2 regions of the Methylocella silvestris BL2 genome follow, and region 1 is predicted to be linked to the other one. Evidence: riboswitches for the same ligand, from Rfam matches in the RefSeq annotation. Region 1 holds a riboswitch; the other holds the start of a gene.
What was found. A riboswitch is a leader RNA that binds a small molecule or an ion and turns the genes downstream of it on or off. The one in region 1 is predicted to bind cobalamin.

Region 1 (8,876 bases):
GCTTCGTTGATCGCCCTGTAAAGCTCGCGGGTCGGATCATAGGAGACGTTCAGAAGTTCCTGCGCGGCCTGCGCCGGCTGCACGAAGGAAGAACCGCCAAGGAAATGAGCGGCGGGCGCCGCGAGGGCGACCAGGACGCCGATAGCGGCGAGGCGAAGGGGATTGGCCCGGGACATGGCAGTGCTCCATTGCTTTGTACAGTGTTTCTATAGACTGAATGTACAAAGTCAAGGCGCTGCTTGCGCCTGTGGAGTCGGCCCCTAATCGCTCGCCAAAATCACATTGGAGCTGAGGAAGATGGCGCAGACCTCGGCGCCCTTGACGACGCCGGCGGCGTCGGCGCTCTCGGTCGTCATGATCGAAGTCATGGTCTTGCCGCGGCCGATGTCCATAGCAACTTCCGCTTCTGAACCGCCCTCGAAACGGTCGAGCACGCGGCCAAGGATCTTGTTGCGCGCCGAGACGCGCAGCGCCTGGGCGGCGGGCGCCAGCATCACCGAGCTCGCATTGACGAGGGCGAGCACCGATTTATCCGGAACGAGGCTGAGTTCGCCGACGCTGGCGTTGGTGACGATCGCCGAGATCACAACTCCCGGCGACACCTGAAGGATGACCTCGACATTGACCGGCGCGGGCCTGATTTCGATAATCGAGCAGTGCAGCGCATTGCGGGCGCTGAGCTTCATCGTCAGCGTCAGAAAAGAGAAGTCGTCCGTTTCGAGACCCTCCGTCGCAATCGCCGAGGAGATCTGGCCGAGTTTCGCCTCAAGCCGCCGGAATGTCGAAAGCAGCCGCCGCCCTTCCGGCGTCACCTCGACGCCGCCGCCTTTCGGGCCGCCCGTATGGGTGATAAAGGCCTGCCGCGGCAGAAGATTATTGATGGCGTTGACCGCATCCCAAGCGGTTTTGTAGCTGAAGCCGGCGATTTCGGCGGCCTTGGTGATGCTGCCGTAGGCGATCACCGCTTCGAGCAGGGTGACGCGTTCGCGCCCCACAAGCAGTTTGCCGTTCGCCCGCAGGGCAAGCAGCGTGTCGATCTCTCCCGGCAGCACGCGAGGCATTTTTTCTCCTCTTACGCGTAGCCTGCCTTAAACCTCGCTCCTAAACAACCGAAATGAGCGGCGCGCCGCCTCACATGACTTCAACAGTCGCGGCCGAAAACAAGGCGCCCGCGGCGCGATGCGTCGCGAAGGATGAATCGGGCAGAAGCTGGACCTGATGCAGCGGCGCCTTGGCGAGCAAAGCGGCGATGCGCGCCTTCGACCGCGCCAGCACGACCGGATCGAGCCGCCCCTCGTCGCGCGCCGTGACGATGGCGCGGGCGAAATCGCGGGCGCGGTCGGCGCGCGTGAAAGCGGCGCAGACCATCAGCATGTCGGACCCCGCGGCGATCAGCTTGGCGGCCGCGGCCGGATCCTCGAAAAACCCCTTCATCGCCGCCATGCCGATATCGTCGGATACGACGACCCCTTTGAAGCCAAGCTCCTGGCGCAGGATCTCGGTCAGAAATCGGCGCGACAGAGTGACGGGAGCGTCGGGATCGATGAGCGGAAAGGAGATGTGCGAGCTCATCAGCATGCGAAGGCCGCCGCCGATCGCCGCCGCGAAGGGCCGCAATTCGCGTTGGCGCAATTCGTCGAGACTTGCCGGCTGCGAGGGCAGGCCGAGATGCGAATCGACATGCGTGTCGCCATGTCCGGGGAAATGCTTGCCGCAGGCGAGCACGCCCTGCTTCTGCATCGCGCGCATGAAGGGGAGCGCCGCTGCAATGACTTCGTCGGGCGTTGAGCCGAACGCCCGCTCGCCAATCACCGGATTGGCGGGATTGGTGTGGATATCGAGAACGGGCGCAAAATTGAGGTTGACGCCGAGGCTTGCGAGCTCGCGTCCCATCGCCCGGCCGACGCCGGCGGCGCGCCCCGCCCAGCGCGCCGCATAGGCATAGCGCGTCATCGGCTCCGGCGTGCGGCACACCCGGCCGCCCTCGTGATCGATGGAGATCAGCAGGTTCGGCCGCGCCGCGGCCGCGCGAATCTCCTCAATCAGCCTCAGATGGCTGGCGAGCCATCCCTCATAGGGCAGATCGTGGCGGAAATTGCTCTTGAACAAAACGACGCCGGCGGGCCGCAGATCTTGCAGCAGGGCGCGGTCGCGATCGTCGAGGACCGGAGTCGGCCGCAGCCCGATGAAGAAATGGTCGCCTACGGAATCGATTGATGCGGCGCCCATCCCTTCCCCTTCGAATCACATCGTTCCCGCCAACTTTAAGCATGAACGCCGATGCGATTGCAGAGGTTTCGATCGCAAATTGCGCCGCAAGCGGCGCGACAGAATCGCGGCGCACGCGTGCGCCGCCTGCCGCGCCATCAAAAATTTGCTTGCCGCCGCTCTATCGCCCGAGCGATGGCGCCGTTTTGAGATCGCGCCGCGCACGGCTGAAATCCAGCTCCGCAAGCGGGGCGGCCAAGGCGCCGAACACCAGCGCCAGAACCGTCCAAAGAGTCAGCTGCGCGCCAAACGAAGCGAGCCTAAACCGCCACAAAAGATCGGCGGGGAAATTATCCGGGACCTCATTGACCGCCGGCAGCGCGAAAGCCATGACGGCGACAGCGGCAAGAGCCAGCCCGGCGCAGATCAGCCCGCCCGGCCATGCGCCGAAGCGCCGCGCCAGCGGCGCCCTCAGCATTGAGGCGACGATCATCGCCAGCACCGAGGAAAAGACCATCGTGAAATAGAGCGCGGTGCGGGCGCCGATCGTCTCCGGCTGTCCGATCGCCGGCGGATTGGGCGGATATTTCAATCCGGGAATGAGGGCGATCGACAGAAAGCCGGCGAGCGCCAGCAGGGCCGCCACGGCGCGCGGATCGAGCGCGCCGACGCGGCCGTTGGCGAGCGCGAAAGCCAGCGCGAACAGCCCGCCGAGCCCGGCGCCAAAGACGACCGAGGCGGTGACGAGGCCGATGCTGCGCTGGACGGCGCGGCTGACGATCTCGGGCTCTTCCGGTTCGCCGGCGGCTTGCGCCACGGCGCCTTCAAAAGCGATCGCGCGATCAACGGAGGGTTCGCCCGCGACAAAGGCGAAGCCGGCAGAGAGGAATCCCGCGACGATGCCCGCAAGCATTCCGCGCCATAAAATTTGTCCAACCATCAGCGCCTCCTGAAGCGTCATGCAGCCAAATGGAGTGAGCTGGCGCCCCGCGGCGCCATGCAAATCCGCCCGATTTTGGGGTCTGGAGCCGGCTAGGGCCTAATGGCAGGGAAAGCCCATCAGATGCCGGCCGTCATGAACGAATTCATGGATGAAATGGCCGGGGATGAGCGAAGTCGCGCCTTCCTCGGCGCCGACAAAATAGATCAGAAGCAGGCTGAGAAGGCCGCCAAACACGAGCCAGGGCAGGATCTCCCGAATCGGGATCGGAACGGGCCGGGTTGCGGGGGCGGCAGTGGTAATTTGACTCATGGCGAGGCTCCTCGGGATTTCGCGTCCCATTGCGTTGGCCGATCTCCTGAGGGAAGGTCTGGCTCGCGCGCTTTCGCCGTTTGGCTGACGCGCGCTGACAGTGGCGCGACCGCGGCGGGATTTCACCGCCTTCTTCGCATCAAGAGCAGCTTGAGCGTATGACCGCGCAGCAGCCCTGTCAACGGCGCGCCGTCTTGCCCGGCAGGCGCCGCCGCAGCATGATGCGCCGGCCGGCATGTCGCGGCATCGGACGACCCGCCAGCGTGGATCAAGCGCCAATATGCTCATGACCGCCAGCGCCTCCGCAGGAGACGACCACTCAGACTCCGCCCAAGATCCGCTGCCCTCCTGGAATGAGGGCGCGACAAAGCAGGCGATCATCGATTTCGTTGCGGATGTCACACGCGAAGACTCGCCCCATTTCGAGCCGAGGGACCGGCGCATCGCCGTGTTCGACAATGACGGCACGCTGTGGGTCGAACAGCCGATGTATGCGCAGATGGATTTCGCGTTGGAAGAATTGCGCAAAGTCCTGCCCCTGCATCCGGAATGGCGCGATCGACAACCGTTCAAGGCGGCGATCGAGGCCGACTTCGAGACCCTCCTGAAGGAGGGCGCGCGCAATTTGCAGATTCTCGTCGGGGCGCTGTATGCCGGAACAACGCCCGACCAATTCGATCGCCTTGCGGCAGAGTGGCTCGCCGCTGCGGTCCATCCTCGCTTCGAGCGCCGCTATACCGAACTGGTCTACCAGCCGATGCGCGAGGTCATGGCCTACTTTCGGGCCAACGGCTTCAAGACTTTCATCGTGACTGGCGGCGGCGCCGAATTCGTGCGGGCCTTCGCCGAACAAACCTATGACGCGCCGCCTGAGGAGGTGATCGGCTCAGGCATCATAACCCGATTCGAATCGCGCGACGGCCGCGCCGACCTCTATCGTTTCGCAGACGTCGATTTCGTGGATGAAGGTCCGGGCAAGCCGGTCGGCATCGAATCCCATATCGGCCGCCGCCCCATAGCCGCTTTCGGCAATTCCGACGGCGATCTCGAAATGCTTGAGTATACGACAGGCGCGTCCGGCCGGCGCCTCGGGCTGATCGTGCGCCACACCGACGCCGCGCGCGAATATGCCTATGACAAGGGTTCGCCGGTCGGCCATCTCGAACGCGCGTTGGAAGGCGCCTCCAGCAACGGCTGGATCATCGCCGACATGCGGCGCGACTGGAGGGTCATTTTTCCGTTCGACGGCGCCTAGGCCTGGCCTGCGATTCAGGGGCCGCCGACCTGACGATCGGCCCGCGGCCGCCAGGCGAGATCGTCGGACGCCACATAGATCGCCGCCGCCGCGAGAAACAGCACGGCGCCGATCCAGAACAACGGCGAGTGGTGGATGCGCCGCCAATCCGGCCCCGCGCGCTCTTTTTTCATGAAGCCTCCCTTATGCAGCATCAGCCTGCGCCAATTCTCGCAACCCTCTATGCTCCGCACCCGTTCTGCAATGCTTCAAGCCCGGAGCCGGATGATTTAAGACGGAATCGCCGTGCGATTTCGTCTGAAATCCAAATCCGTCTCTCAGCAATAAGTTAGAGCATGACGTCATCCGAAGACCGGTTTCCCCTTTTCGGCGACATGCTCTGGAGATCGCCATGCCTTGTGAAAAAATCATGCTGATCCGCCACGCCGAGCGGCCGAGCGCCGACAAGAAATTCCGCGGCGTCTCGATCGAGGGCCGCAAGGATAATGAATCGCTGACCGTGCGAGGCTGGCAGCGAGCCGGGGCGCTCGTGCGATTATTCGCGCCGAGCGAGGGTCATTCCGCCGGCGCCGCGTTGGCCCGGCCTCAGGCGCTCTACGCCTGCAAGGCCGATGCGCGCGACCCCAGCCTCCGGCCGCAGATGACATTGCTGCCCATGGCGGAATGGCTTGGCGCGCCGCTCAACCGCGATTTCTATCACGGCCAGGAAGACGCCCTCGTCGAATGCGTCCGCGCCGGCGCCGGCCCGGCCCTCATCGCCTGGAAGCACGACGGCATGCATCTCATCGCCAATGAGATCCTGGGCGCCGACACAATCGCGCCGCAACATTGGCCCTATGAGCGCTATGATGTCGTCTGGGTGTTCGAGCGCGCCGGCGCCGGATGGACCTTTTCCCAGATCCCCCAGCTGCTTCTGGCGGGAGACCGAGCGGAGCCGATCCGATAGAAGCCTCCCCCGAGATCGGCGTCCCTTGCCCCCAACCATCAGGGCCGCGCTTTGCGCCGCGGCGCGCTTGCGGCTATGTCAAGGCTCGTTTCCGGAGCACAAGATGACCGCTGTCGTAAAGGCTGAACGTCATCTCGACAGAATCGCCTTCCTCTGCACGCCAACCGTGGAGGGAACGGCGGCGCGCGAGGCGCTGGCCGCGCGTTACGAAAGCGTCGCGGCCGAGGAGGCCGACGTGATCGTCGCGCTCGGCGGCGACGGGTTCATGCTGCAGACGCTGCACCGCTTCATGGGCACGGGCAAGCCGATCTATGGCATGAACCGGGGATCGGTCGGCTTTCTCATGAATGATTTCTCGGTCTTCAATCTGCCGGAACGCCTCGCCGTCGCCGAAGCCTCATTTGTCCATCCGCTGCTGATGGAGGTGATCGACCGCGACGGCGCGTCCTCGCGCGCGCGCGCGATCAATGAGGTGTCGCTGCTGCGCCAGTCCTATCAGGCCGCCAAGATGCGCATATCGATCGACGGCCAGGAGCGTCTCGACCAGCTCGCGGGCGACGGCGTCCTCGTCGCGACGCCTGTCGGATCGACCGCCTATAATCTCTCGGCGCATGGCCCGATCCTGCCGCTCGATGCGCCGATGCTGGCGCTGACGCCGCTTTCGGCGTTCCGCCCGCGCGGCTGGCGCGGCGCGCTTCTGCCGGATCGCGCCAGGGTCACGATCGACATTCTCGAAGCCGAGAAACGGCCCGTCTCCGCCGTCGCCGATCATTTCGAGCTGCGCCATGTCCACCAGGTCTCCGTCGCCATGGATCACGAGACCGACCTCATCCTGCTGCACGATCCCGGTCATTCGCTGAACGAGCGGATTTTGCGCGAACAATTCGGATATTGACGCATCAAATTCGGATCGGGCTAGATGAAAGAACGCCTTCGCATCGTCGCGCGCAAGATCATCTCGAAGGGCTATGGCGCGCTGGAGCGCCTGACGCTCGACTATCGGCGCCGCGACGGGACCGTGCAGAGACTGGAGCGCGAACTCTATGACACCGGCGACGGCGCCGCGATCCTGCTCTACGATCCGGCGCGCGGCACGGTCGTCCTCGTGCGCCAGTTCCGCATCCCGGCCTACATCAAGGAGGGCCGCGAAAGTCTGATCGAGGTCTGCGCAGGCAGGCTCGAAGGGGCCGATCCGCAAACGCGCATCGTCGCCGAAGCCGAGGAGGAGACGGGTTTTCGGGTGCGCAACGCGCGCCGTCTGTTCGAGGGCTATTCCAGTCCGGGCGGCTTTTGCGAGAAGCTCACCTATTTCGCCGCGGAATATGCCTCAACAGACCGCGTCGGCGACGGCGGCGGATTGGCGCATGAAGGCGAGGATATCGAGGTTCTCGAATTGCCGCTGGAGACGGCCCTCGCGATGATTCTGAGCGGAGAGATCGTCGATTCCAAAACCATTCTGCTGTTGCAATATGCGCGGCTCGCGGGCTTGATGGAGGAAAAGCAGAGCGCCTCTTAAGGAAAGCGCGCGATGAGCGAGGAAATCCGTCCAAGGGCCGCCGCCGCTGCGGTCATCCTGCCCGCCTCCGATGGATTTGACGCGGGCGACGTCTTCAATCGATCGAAGGCCGTGCTCACGGGTTCGCTCGGCAATCTGATCGAATGGTATGACATCTACGCCTATTCGGCGTTTTCGCTTTATTTCGCCGGCGCCTTCTTTCCCCAGACCGACCCTGTCGCGCAACAGCTGGCGGCAGCTTCGCTGTTCGCGGCGGCGTTTTTCGTGCGCCCGCTCGGCAGCGCATTGTTTGGCTATTTCGCCGACCGCCATGGCCGGCGCAACGCGCTGACCGCCGCCGTGTTGTTGATGTGTTTTGGCTCGCTGCTGATCGCGGCGACGCCAACCTATGCCGCCATCGGCGTCGCGGCGCCGATCATGCTCGCCATCGCGCGGCTCTTGCAGAGCCTCAGCCAGGGCGGCGAATATGGATCGGGCGCCACCTATCTCAGCGAGGTCGCCCATCCGGATCGGCGCGGTTTTTATTCGGGGATCTGGTATGTGACGCTGATCGGCGGCCAGCTTCTGGCGATCCTCGTTCTGCTCATCTTGCAGAAAGTCTTTCTGACGCCGGAGGAGCTCAAAGCGTGGGGATGGCGCATCCCGTTCATCATCGGCGCGCTGTTGTCGATCTTCGCCTTCATCATCCGCCGAGACATGCCCGAAACGGAGCTGTTCGAAGCGGCGAAGCCCGCGATCAAACTCGAAAACCCGTGGCGGCTTCTCCTGCGCAATTGGAAGGCCGTGGCCCTCGTCGTCGGCATCACAGTCGGCGGCACATCGGCTTTCTACACCTACACCACCTATATGCAGAAGTTTCTAAAGCTGTCCGTCGGCCTGAATGATTCGGAAACGACATTGGTGACGGCGGGCACGCTCATCTTCGCGCTTATCCTGCAGCCGCTCTATGGCGCGATCTCGGACAAGGTGGGCAGACGGCCGATGCTGATCGCCTTCGGCGTGCTCGGGACGCTCGGAACCGTGCCGCTGCTGACGACTTTGCAGCATACAAAAAGTCCGCTCGTCGCCTTTCTGCTCATATGCGTCGCCTGGGCAATCGTCAGCGGCTACACATCCATAGCGGCGATCGTCAAAGCCGAGTTGTTCCCGACCGCGATCCGCGCCATGGGGGTCGGCATCCCCTATGCGCTGACCGTCGCAATTTTCGGCGGCTCGATTGATTCGGTCGCCCTTGCGTTCAAGAACGCCGGTTTCGAAACTGGCTTCTTCTGGTATGCGACCGGGCTGATTTTCATCTCGCTGATCTGCTACATCTTCATGAAAGACATGAAGACGCATTCGAAGATGGAGCAATCGGTCTGACGCCGGCCCGCATCCGGTCGCTGCTGTTCGTTGCGGCCGCGGACGACAGCGCGGTGGACGACGCGTTTCGAAGCGGCGCCGACGCGCTGTGTTTCGCCGCCGCAGGCGAAAGCGCGGCGGCGCTCAAAAAAATGGCGAGCGGAATCGCCATGCTCCGATTGCGCGCGGCGCCGCCGCTGATCTTCACCGCCATCGCGGATTTGGACGACGGCGCGATCGAAGCCTGCCTCGACGCCATCGCGCCTTTGGCGCCCGATGGATTGACGCTGCAAGATTGCGGCAATGGCCGCGCGGTGCGCCGGCTTGGGGCGCTGCTCGCGGTCAAGGAGGCCGAAGC
Region 2 (8,876 bases), 1.2 Mb from region 1:
CACCGCGCAACTGTAGATTTGCGCGAGACGTCAGCTCGCATTGACTATTGCCGAACCTGTTTGCGGCGGCGGCGATCGCGCGCGCCGTTTCCGTCGGCAGGCGGGCGCCGCTGATGCGGAGCCGCGCGATCAGCCCGTCGCGCGCCTGCATCGGCGCGAGCGCGCCGGGACACCAGCCCTTGCGAAGCTCCGCGCGCGTCAACATGCCAGGCGCTCGCGCATCGATCTGATATCTTCATGCGTCGAATTGCGCCGGCTGCGCCAAAAGCCGCGCCGCGCCGCCTCCTCGAAACGGGATAGGATCGCCCCGGCGGCTTTCGGATTGGCGCTCGCGAGAAACGCTGCGACCTCAGGGTCGCCGCAGGTCGCGTCGAACATCAGGTCGAAGTGATGGCTTTGCGTCGCATCGGTCATGATGGCAAGGCCGAAGAGATGATCGACGGTCTCGGCGATCTCGGCCGCGCCGCGATGGCCGTGTTGCATCTGGCCCCTGATCCAGCGGGGATTGCCGGCGCGCCCGCGCATGATGCGGGCGATCTCCTCGGGCATGGTCCGCACTGTGATCTTTTGGGCGTCGCTTGTCGCGACATGGTAGATCGCGGGACGCCCGCCAAGCATCTCGGCGGCGGCGGAAAATCCACCCGCGTGATCGACGATGGCGTCGGATTCAAGAAGGTCCTGCTCGACCTGATCCTGAACATGGATCATCGCATCGGCGCTGGCGATGCGCCCCGCGAAAGCCGACGTTTGGGTCGCCTCGCCCCGCGCGCCGCGATAAGCGTACGAAGTCGCCTCGATGTAGAGCTGCCCTAGCTCTTCACGCGTGATCGACGCGTTGTCATTGATCGCCCGCGACAGCGAGAGCCCGAAGGCGCCGGGGGCGGCGCCGAAGATGCGCAGCGGCGCCTCGCCGCTCTTGCGCGCAAACGCCGCAAGAGGATTATCATCGTCATCTTCATCACGCTGGCTAATGGCGCGAACGGCCTGGTCGAAGAGCGCGATCTGCGCCGGAAAGGCGTCGCGGAACATCCCGGAAATGCGCAGCGTGACGTCAACGCGCGGGTGCCCGAGTTTCGCGAGCGGGATGATGTCGAAGCCGCTGACGCGGGAGGTTGCGGCGTCCCAGACGGGCGCGGCGCCGATCAGCGCCATGGCCTGGGCCAGATCGTCGCCGCCGGTGCGCATGGTCGCGCTCGCCCAAATGTCCATCACGATGCGCTTTGGCCAATCGCCGTGATCCCGCGCATGGCGGCGCAGCACTTCTTCCGCCGCGCGCTTGCCGATTTCGAAGGCCGTGCGTGTGGGGACAGAGCGCGGATCGACGCTGTAGATATTGCGCCCTGTCGGCAGCACGTCGATGCGCCCGCGAGAGGGCGCGCCGCCTGGTCCCGGCGCGACAAACCGCCCGTCGAGCGCGGCGATCAGCGCAGCGAGCTCGGCTGCGCCGCAACGCGCGATGAGTTCGCCCGCGCCGGGGCGAGCCTCGTGCGGCAAAGCTGCAATCAACGACTCGCGACGGCCGGGATCGGGCGCTTCGCCGAACACATGAAGCCCGTCGCCGATGCGCATATCCTTGACGTCGCAGAGGAAGGCGTCGAGGCGCGCCAGAGCGTCAAGATGATTTTCGTCATCCTTTATGCCGCAATCCTGAGCGAGGCCAGTTTCGCGCGCGCGGGCGATGATGGCGGCGCCGATCAGCTTTGCCCGCTTCGGGTCGAGCGATTCAGCGCTCGCATATTCATCGAGCAGCGATTCGATGTCCTGCGCTGCGCCAAAACTGCCCGCGCTCATCAGCGGCGGGGTCAGATGGCCGATGGTCAGGGCGGCGATGCGGCGCTTCGCCTGCGCCGCCTCGCCCGGATTGTTGACGATGAACGGGTAGACGACCGGCGTCGGCCCTAGCACGGCTTCGGGGGCGCAGGAGGGACCGAGCGCATTGGCCTTGCCGGGGAGCCATTCCAGCGTGCCGTGAGCGCCGCAATGGATGAGCGCGTCCATTTTCGCTGCATGCCGCAGCCACATGTAGAAGGCGATATAGGCATGGCGCGGCGCCAGCGTCACGTCATGATAGTTCGCCTTGTGGTCGGCGGCCGCGCCGCGTCCGGGTTGCAGCGCCACGAAGAAACGGTTCGCCGAAATGACCGAGAAACGGAACATGCCGTCCGCGCCGGCTTCGCCTGCGGGATCTCCCCATTGCGCGAAAACCTGCTCCGAGAAGGCGCGCGGCGCGGCGGCGAGCGCTTCCTTATAATCGGACAAGGGGTAGCAAACCGCGAACGCCTGCGCTTCGAGGAGCCGCATCAGTTCGTCGTCCGGCGGCAAGGCGCCGATGTTATAGCCGGATTGGCCCAGGGCGCGCGCGATCGCGCCGACGCTTTTTGCCGTGTCGAGCCCCACCGCATAGCCGCCGCGTCCCGCCTTGCCCGGATAGTCCGACAGGATGCAAGCGATCCTGCGCTCGGAGCGCGGCGTCTTGCGCAATTTGGCCCAGGCCGCCGCGAGGTCCGCCACGAAGTCGATGCGCGAGGGGAGGGCGACATGGGTCAGCGGCGTGAATTCAAGATCGGCGCGATGCGCCGTTTCCGCCTTCACGGCGATCGCGCGCGTAATCAGCCGTCCGTCCATTTCCGGCAGCACGACATTCATGGCGAGGTCGGCCGCTCGCAAGCCCCTTGGATCATCCGCCCATTGCGCCTCGGTCGCGCTCGCGAAAATAATTTGCAGGACCGGCGCGTCGGCCTCGTCAAGCACGCTTGCGCCATCCTCAATCCGGGCGGAAAACGCCGTCCCATTGAAAATGACGTCAGGTTTTTCCCGGCCGAACTGCGCGCGAAGAAAACCGATCGCTTGCGGGTCCTTGAGGCTCGACACGAAAACGGCCTCGACGCCAAATCCCCGGAGGCTCAGCGCGTCGGCGAGCGCCAGGATCGGCCCGGTGTCGCCGGCCAGGAGATATGATCGGTAAAATATGATTTCCGCGCGGGGCGCGTCTTTGGCGGCGCGGCGGCGGGCTGGATCATAGAGGCCAGCGGGCGGCTCCATCCCTTGCGCGGTCCACGCCGCCGGTCCGTTCAGCGTCGCCTCGATCCAGTCGAGAACAGTCCCGATATTGGCGGCCCCGCCGGCCTGCAGCCGGGCGGAAATTTCGTCAAGATCGGCTTGCGCGACGGTCGAGGCCTCGCTGAGGCGCAGGTCGGCGACGGAATCTCCAGGGATGATGCCGAGGGCCACTCCATTCACGCGAGCGGCGCGTGAAATCTCCTCGACGCCATAGCGCCAATAGTCGAGGCCGCCGAGCAGGCGCACGAGAACGAAGCGGGACTTCGCAATGACTTTTTCGACGTAGAGGTCGACGGAATAGGGGTGCTTCAGATCGGCGAGATTGGCGAGCCTTATGCTCAGGCCGCGCCTTTGCGCGGCGTCGGCGAAGGACGACAGATCGCTGTCCGAAAAGGACAGAAAGACGAGATCGGCCGGCGTCTGCGCGAGATCGACGGCGACCTCGGCTTCGTCGACCGATCGGCTCTCTGTACGGAGCAGATGCATTCAGCGCTCCAGCGCCTGCCGGATGGCGGCGGCGTTCAGGCCCTTTTCGCCGATGACCACAAGCCGCCCCTCGCGCGCCTCGCCCAAAGCCCAGGGGCGGTCGAAACTATGCTTGAAGCGCGCGCCGACGCCCTGCACCAGAAGCCGCATCGGCTTGCCGCGCACATCAACGAAGCCCTTGATGCGGAGCACGTCGTGAGCCTCCGCGATCCTGGCGAGGCGGCCGATGAAGGAGGCGGGGTCGTCGATCGTCGGCGCTTCGACGATGAGGCTTTCGAAATCATCATGGTCGTGATCGGCCTCGTCATCATGATGCGAGCGCCGGTTCAAAAGATCGTCCTCGGCGGCGGCGTTGAGGCCGAGAAGAATTTTGGCGTCGATGCGCCCTTGCTCCGAGCCGACGATTCGAACGGCGCGCGGCAGAACGGCCGTGATGTCGGCGCGCACCCGCGCCTCGTCCTCGGCCGACATGAGATCGGTCTTGTTGAGAATGACGAGATCGGCGCAGAGCAGCTGATCCTCGAAAACCTCTTCCAGCGGATTATCATGCGCGATCGAGGGATCGGCCTCGCGCTGGCGCGCCAGTTTCAGGGGATCGTCGGCAAAGCGTCCCTCGGCCGCCGCTGCGCCGTCGACGACGGCGATGACGCCGTCGACCGTGAGCCGCGCGCGGATCTGCGGCCAGTCGAACGCCTTGACGAGCGGCTTTGGCAGGGCGAGGCCCGAAGTCTCGATGACGATGTGCTCGGGCGGCGGATCGAGCGCGAGCAGGCGCTCGATCGCGGGCAGGAAATCATCGGCGACAGTGCAGCAGATGCAGCCATTGGCGAGTTCGACGATGGCGTCCGCGTCGCAGCCGAGATCGTCGCAGCCGCGTAAAATGTCGCGGTCGACGCCGATATCGCCGAATTCATTGATGATCAAAGCGAGGCGCCGCCCCGCGTTATGGGCTAGGAGATGACGGATCAGCGTCGTCTTCCCGGCGCCGAGGAAGCCGGTGATGATGGTGGCGGGAATCCGCGACAGGCGCGCGCTGGAGAGATCATTCATCAGGCCCGGGGTCTCCGCTCGACGCGGGCGCTGAGGAAAGGGGGGCGCTGCGAGCGCCCCTTCTGCCGGCGCAATAGCCGGCATCGATCATGGCCGGAGCGCCCCGCCGGCCAGAACTCGATCGAACGGCAGGTTTCCTGGCTCGCGGATCGGCGCCGCTCGCCGCCTTCCCAGAAGCTTATGGCTTCCAGTGGCTTATGGCGCGCGGCTACCCGCTTACAGTTGCGGGGGCAGCTGTGGATTGCGCGCTTTTGGAAAGCGCGCGCCACATTCCCTTTAAACCCTCGGCAGAGGGACCGTTACGGGCGCGAGAGTAGACCCTGTGGCTGTCGTGTCAATCGCGACGTCAGACTCACCCAAAACAGGCGTCGATGGTCTTTTCCCAATCCGCCGGCTTCGGCTCGTGGTTGCTCGGCCGTTCGCGGTTCAGCGCTCCGTCCGAGCGCGCGCGGAGATAGACGTAGATCGGATCGAGATAGCACATGACGTTCTTGTTCTCGCCGAAGCTCGGCATGACCAGCTCCTGCGAGGCGCTGATGTTACGCTTGCCGCCGATGATCGTGCCCTGCACCTGCTGCGTCGTCAGGGATTTGAGCGAATCGACGAGAGAGGGCGCATAAGATGAGCCGAGCGCGTCGGGGCCATGGCACTGCAGGCAGTTTGCGCCATACATGCGGTAGCCGATGAACGTATACCAATCGACCATGCCGTCCTTCCCGATCTTATAGGTCGGGTTGCCGTCCTTGTCGAAATATTCGCCGTTTGTCGAGGTGACCGGCGCGGGGTCCCCGGCGCCATCGGCGCGCGCCGATGCCGCTGCGAGGAGACTTGCTGCGGCAAGGCAGGCGAGAGATGCGGCAAGCTTCATTTTCTTGTTCTCCTAACGATCGGGCGCATTTTTTCATGGACGCTTGCGTCAAAGCCGCGCGCGGATTGTCATGGGCGATGAAAGCGCGCGCAAGAGCGGAGTTGATTTTCTCCGTCACAAATCATTGCGGGCATTGACCTTTTGCCCGCGGCCCCGCAGGCCGCTACACTCCGAGGGAGGAGAGGGTGATGAACGAACTGCTGGACCAGACGGATTTGCGCCATCGCGAGAAGATGGCCAATCGCAAGCGCGTTCAGGACGCCAAAGTCGCCGGCAAGACGATCACGGACAAGGGCCTGCTGATGGTCCACACCGGATCGGGCAAGGGGAAATCCACCGCGGCGTTTGGGCTTCTGTTGCGCGCGCTGGGTCATGGCTGGCGCTGCGCCGTGGTCCAGTTCGGCAAGGGCGTCTGGGACAGCGGGGAGCGGGCGGCGCTCTCGCTTTTTGCCGATCTTGTCGAATTTCATGCGCTCGGCGAGGGTTTTACGTGGGAGACGCAGGATCGCGCTCGTGACGTCGCCAGCGCCGAGGCCGCCTTCGCCAAGGCGGAAAGCCTGATGCGCGATCCCGCCCTGAAACTGATCGTGCTCGACGAACTGAACATCGCCTTGCGCTACGATCATCTTCCGGTCGCGCGCGTCGTCGAGGTGCTTAGCGCGCGGCGCTCCGATCTCCATGTCGTCGTCACCGGCCGCAACGCCAAAGCGGAGCTGATCGCCGCCGCCGATCTCGTTACCGAGATGACGCTGGTGAAGCATCATTTCGCGGCCGGGGTGCGGGCGCAGGCGGGCGTCGAATTTTGACTCCTTCGGGCGGGCGGCCAAGGGCGCGCGCGCTGATGATTCAGGGCTCTGGCTCCGACGTCGGCAAGTCGCTCATCGTCGCCGGGCTTTGCCGCGCCTACCGCAATCGCGGCCTGAAGGTGCTGCCGTTCAAGCCGCAGAACATGTCGAACAACGCCGCCGTGACGCCGGACGGCGGCGAGATCGGCCGCGCCCAGGCGATGCAGGCGCTGGCCTGCGGCGCGCCCCTCAGCGTCGATATGAATCCAGTGCTGCTGAAGCCGCAGACCGGCAATGGCGCGCAGATTGTCGTGCAGGGCAAGGTCGTTGGAACCGCCGCCGCGCGCGACTATCAGCAGTGGAAGCCGAAACTTCTCGGCGCCGTGCTCGACAGTTTCTCAAAGCTTGCGGCCAAGGCGGATCTCATTGTTGTCGAAGGGGCGGGGAGCGCCTCCGAAGTCAATCTGCGCCAGAACGATATCGCCAATATGGGATTTGCGCGCGCCGCCGGCGTTCCGGTGATTCTTGTCGGCGATATCGACCGCGGCGGCGTCATCGCCCAGATCGTCGGCACGAAATCCGTGATCGCGCCTGAGGACGCCGCGATGATCCAAGGCTTTATCATCAATAAATTCCGTGGCGATCCGACGCTGTTCGCCGACGGCATGGCCTTCATCGCGCAAAGATCCGGCTGGCCCGCGCTCGGGCTCATTCCCTTTTGCGCCGAGGCGGCGCTTCTGCCGGCTGAGGACAGTTTTGGCCTTTCGACGGCAAGACCGAAAGGCCGCGGCAAAATTCTCATCGCCGTTCCAATTCTGCCGGGAATCGCCAATTTCGACGATCTCGATCCGCTGCGGCTCGAGCCCGACGTCGAAATCGCGATGGTGCGGTCAGGCGAGGTTCTGCCGGCCGAAGCGCGCCTCGTGCTGTTGCCCGGCTCCAAAACGACGATCGCCGATCTCGCAGCGTTCCGACGCGAGGGGTGGGACATCGATCTTGCCGCGCATGTGCGCCGCGGTGGTCATGTCATCGGCCTTTGCGGCGGCTATCAGATGCTCGGCAGGACGTTGCGCGATCCCGCCGGCGTCGAAGGGCCTTCCGGCGAGGCGGCGGGGCTCGGGCTGCTCGATGTCGAGACCGAATTGACGGGCGACAAAACCCTGGCTCCGGCGGTGGGCGCGTCGGCGGCGGATGGCGCGCCGTTCAAGGGATATGAAATGCATCTTGGCCGCACCTTTGGGCCGGGCTGCGCGGCGCCGCTGCTGATTTTGGCCGATGGCCGGCGCGAGGGCGCCGTTTCGGCGGACGGGCGGGTCAGCGGCTCCTATGTCCACGGCCTCTTCAGCGAACTGGCGCAACGCGCCAGTCTGCTGGCGCGGTTGGGGGGCGAAGGATCGGGGCTGTCCTATGAGGCGTCGATCGAGCGCGCGCTTGACGCCGTCGCCAACCATCTCGAGTCCCATATGGACCTCGACCATCTGCTTACCCTGGCCAGTTGAGGCAAAGCGCGGCGAGCCCGACCAAGGCGAGATTGACGAGGCATGCGCGCCAATAGAGCGCCAGCGCGCGAAAAATGTCCTGGGGGGCAGCGGCTTCGGAGCCCGCCCCCATCCAGCCGTCCGCCACCAGCTTCTCGCCATATTGCCGGGGTCCGCCAAGCTTCAGGCCGAGGGCGCCGGCGAAAGCCGCCTCCGGCCAGCCGCCGTTTGGCGAGGGATGGCCGCGCGCATCGCGGCGCATGGCGCGCCAGGCGGCTGCGGGATCCCCGCCCCGCAGGAGGGCGGCGCCGATCACGATAAGAACGGCCGAAAGGCGCGCGGGCAGAAAATTGGCGAGATCGTCGAGCTTTGCGGCTGCAAAACCGAAAGCTTCATGTCTTGGCGTCAAATGGCCGATCATGCTGTCGGCTGTATTCAGCGCCTTGTAGGCGACCCCGCCCGGCAGGCCGCCGAGCGCCAGCCAGAAGATTGGGGCGACGACGCCATCGGAAAAATTCTCGGCGAGGCTTTCGATCGCGGCGCGGCAGACGCCGGCTTCGTCGAGTTGATCGACATTGCGCCCGACAATGGCGCCGACCGCGACGCGCCCGCCCTGAAGCCCAGACTCCTCCAGCGCCAACGCCACGGCGCGAACATGCTGGTCAAGACTTTTTTGCGCGATCAGGGTTGAGGCGGCAAGCGCGAGGAGAATAAGCGAGAGGATGGGCGCCAGCCCGGCATGAAGAATGAATTGTTCGATGAGAAAGGCGCAGCCTCCGGCCACGCCGAGAACGAGAACCAGCGCCGCCGCGCCGAGAAGACGACGTTGGCCAAAAGGCAGATCGTCCCGGTTGAGCCTGCGGTCGGCGAACGCGATCAGGCCGCCGATCCAGGTGACCGGATGGCCGATGGCCGCAAAAAGCGACCTGGGGTAGCCGATCGCGCCTTCGATCCCAGCCGCAACGCTTGCCAGCGCGAAAAACATCGGGAAATTCATGTTAGGTCTGGCCGCGCTTTATGACAGGCGGCCCCTTGCTGAGAGTGGAGACGATTGAGAAACGAGCTTTTTCTGGACGAGGGAGCCGGCGCGGAAAGCGTAGGCCGCGGCTTTGAACAAACCGAAGCGGAACCGGCGCATGGCGGCGATCT

Region 2: linked by a shared signal. The riboswitch ahead of cobW (cobalamin biosynthesis protein CobW) and the one ahead of MSIL_RS11485 (CbtB domain-containing protein) in region 1 are both predicted to bind cobalamin.

The regions. Positions count from the first base shown of each region.
Region 1 covers NC_011666.1:2,433,049-2,441,924, forward strand. Annotated here, with positions in the region: gene MSIL_RS11465 (sulfate ABC transporter substrate-binding protein) at 1-176, opposite strand, end outside; gene MSIL_RS11470 (TOBE domain-containing protein) at 261-1,061, opposite strand; gene nagZ (beta-N-acetylhexosaminidase) at 1,132-2,229, opposite strand; gene MSIL_RS11480 (CbtA family protein) at 2,390-3,148, opposite strand; gene MSIL_RS11485 (CbtB domain-containing protein) at 3,248-3,460, opposite strand; cobalamin riboswitch at 3,479-3,642, opposite strand; gene MSIL_RS11490 (HAD family hydrolase) at 3,741-4,715, shown strand; gene MSIL_RS11495 (hypothetical protein) at 4,730-4,888, opposite strand; gene MSIL_RS11500 (hypothetical protein) at 5,107-5,661, shown strand; gene MSIL_RS11505 (NAD kinase) at 5,765-6,556, shown strand; gene MSIL_RS11510 (NUDIX hydrolase) at 6,581-7,177, shown strand; gene MSIL_RS11515 (MFS transporter) at 7,190-8,539, shown strand; gene MSIL_RS11520 (aldolase/citrate lyase family protein) at 8,563-8,876, shown strand, end outside.
Region 2 covers NC_011666.1:3,587,193-3,596,068, forward strand. Annotated here, with positions in the region: gene cobG (precorrin-3B synthase) at 1-205, opposite strand, end outside; gene cobN (cobaltochelatase subunit CobN) at 199-3,546, opposite strand; gene cobW (cobalamin biosynthesis protein CobW) at 3,547-4,596, opposite strand; cobalamin riboswitch at 4,707-4,913, opposite strand; gene MSIL_RS16640 (c-type cytochrome, methanol metabolism-related) at 4,949-5,464, opposite strand; gene cobO (cob(I)yrinic acid a,c-diamide adenosyltransferase) at 5,653-6,270, shown strand; gene MSIL_RS16650 (cobyric acid synthase) at 6,306-7,748, shown strand; gene cbiB (adenosylcobinamide-phosphate synthase CbiB) at 7,732-8,712, opposite strand; gene cobD (threonine-phosphate decarboxylase CobD) at 8,779-8,876, shown strand, end outside.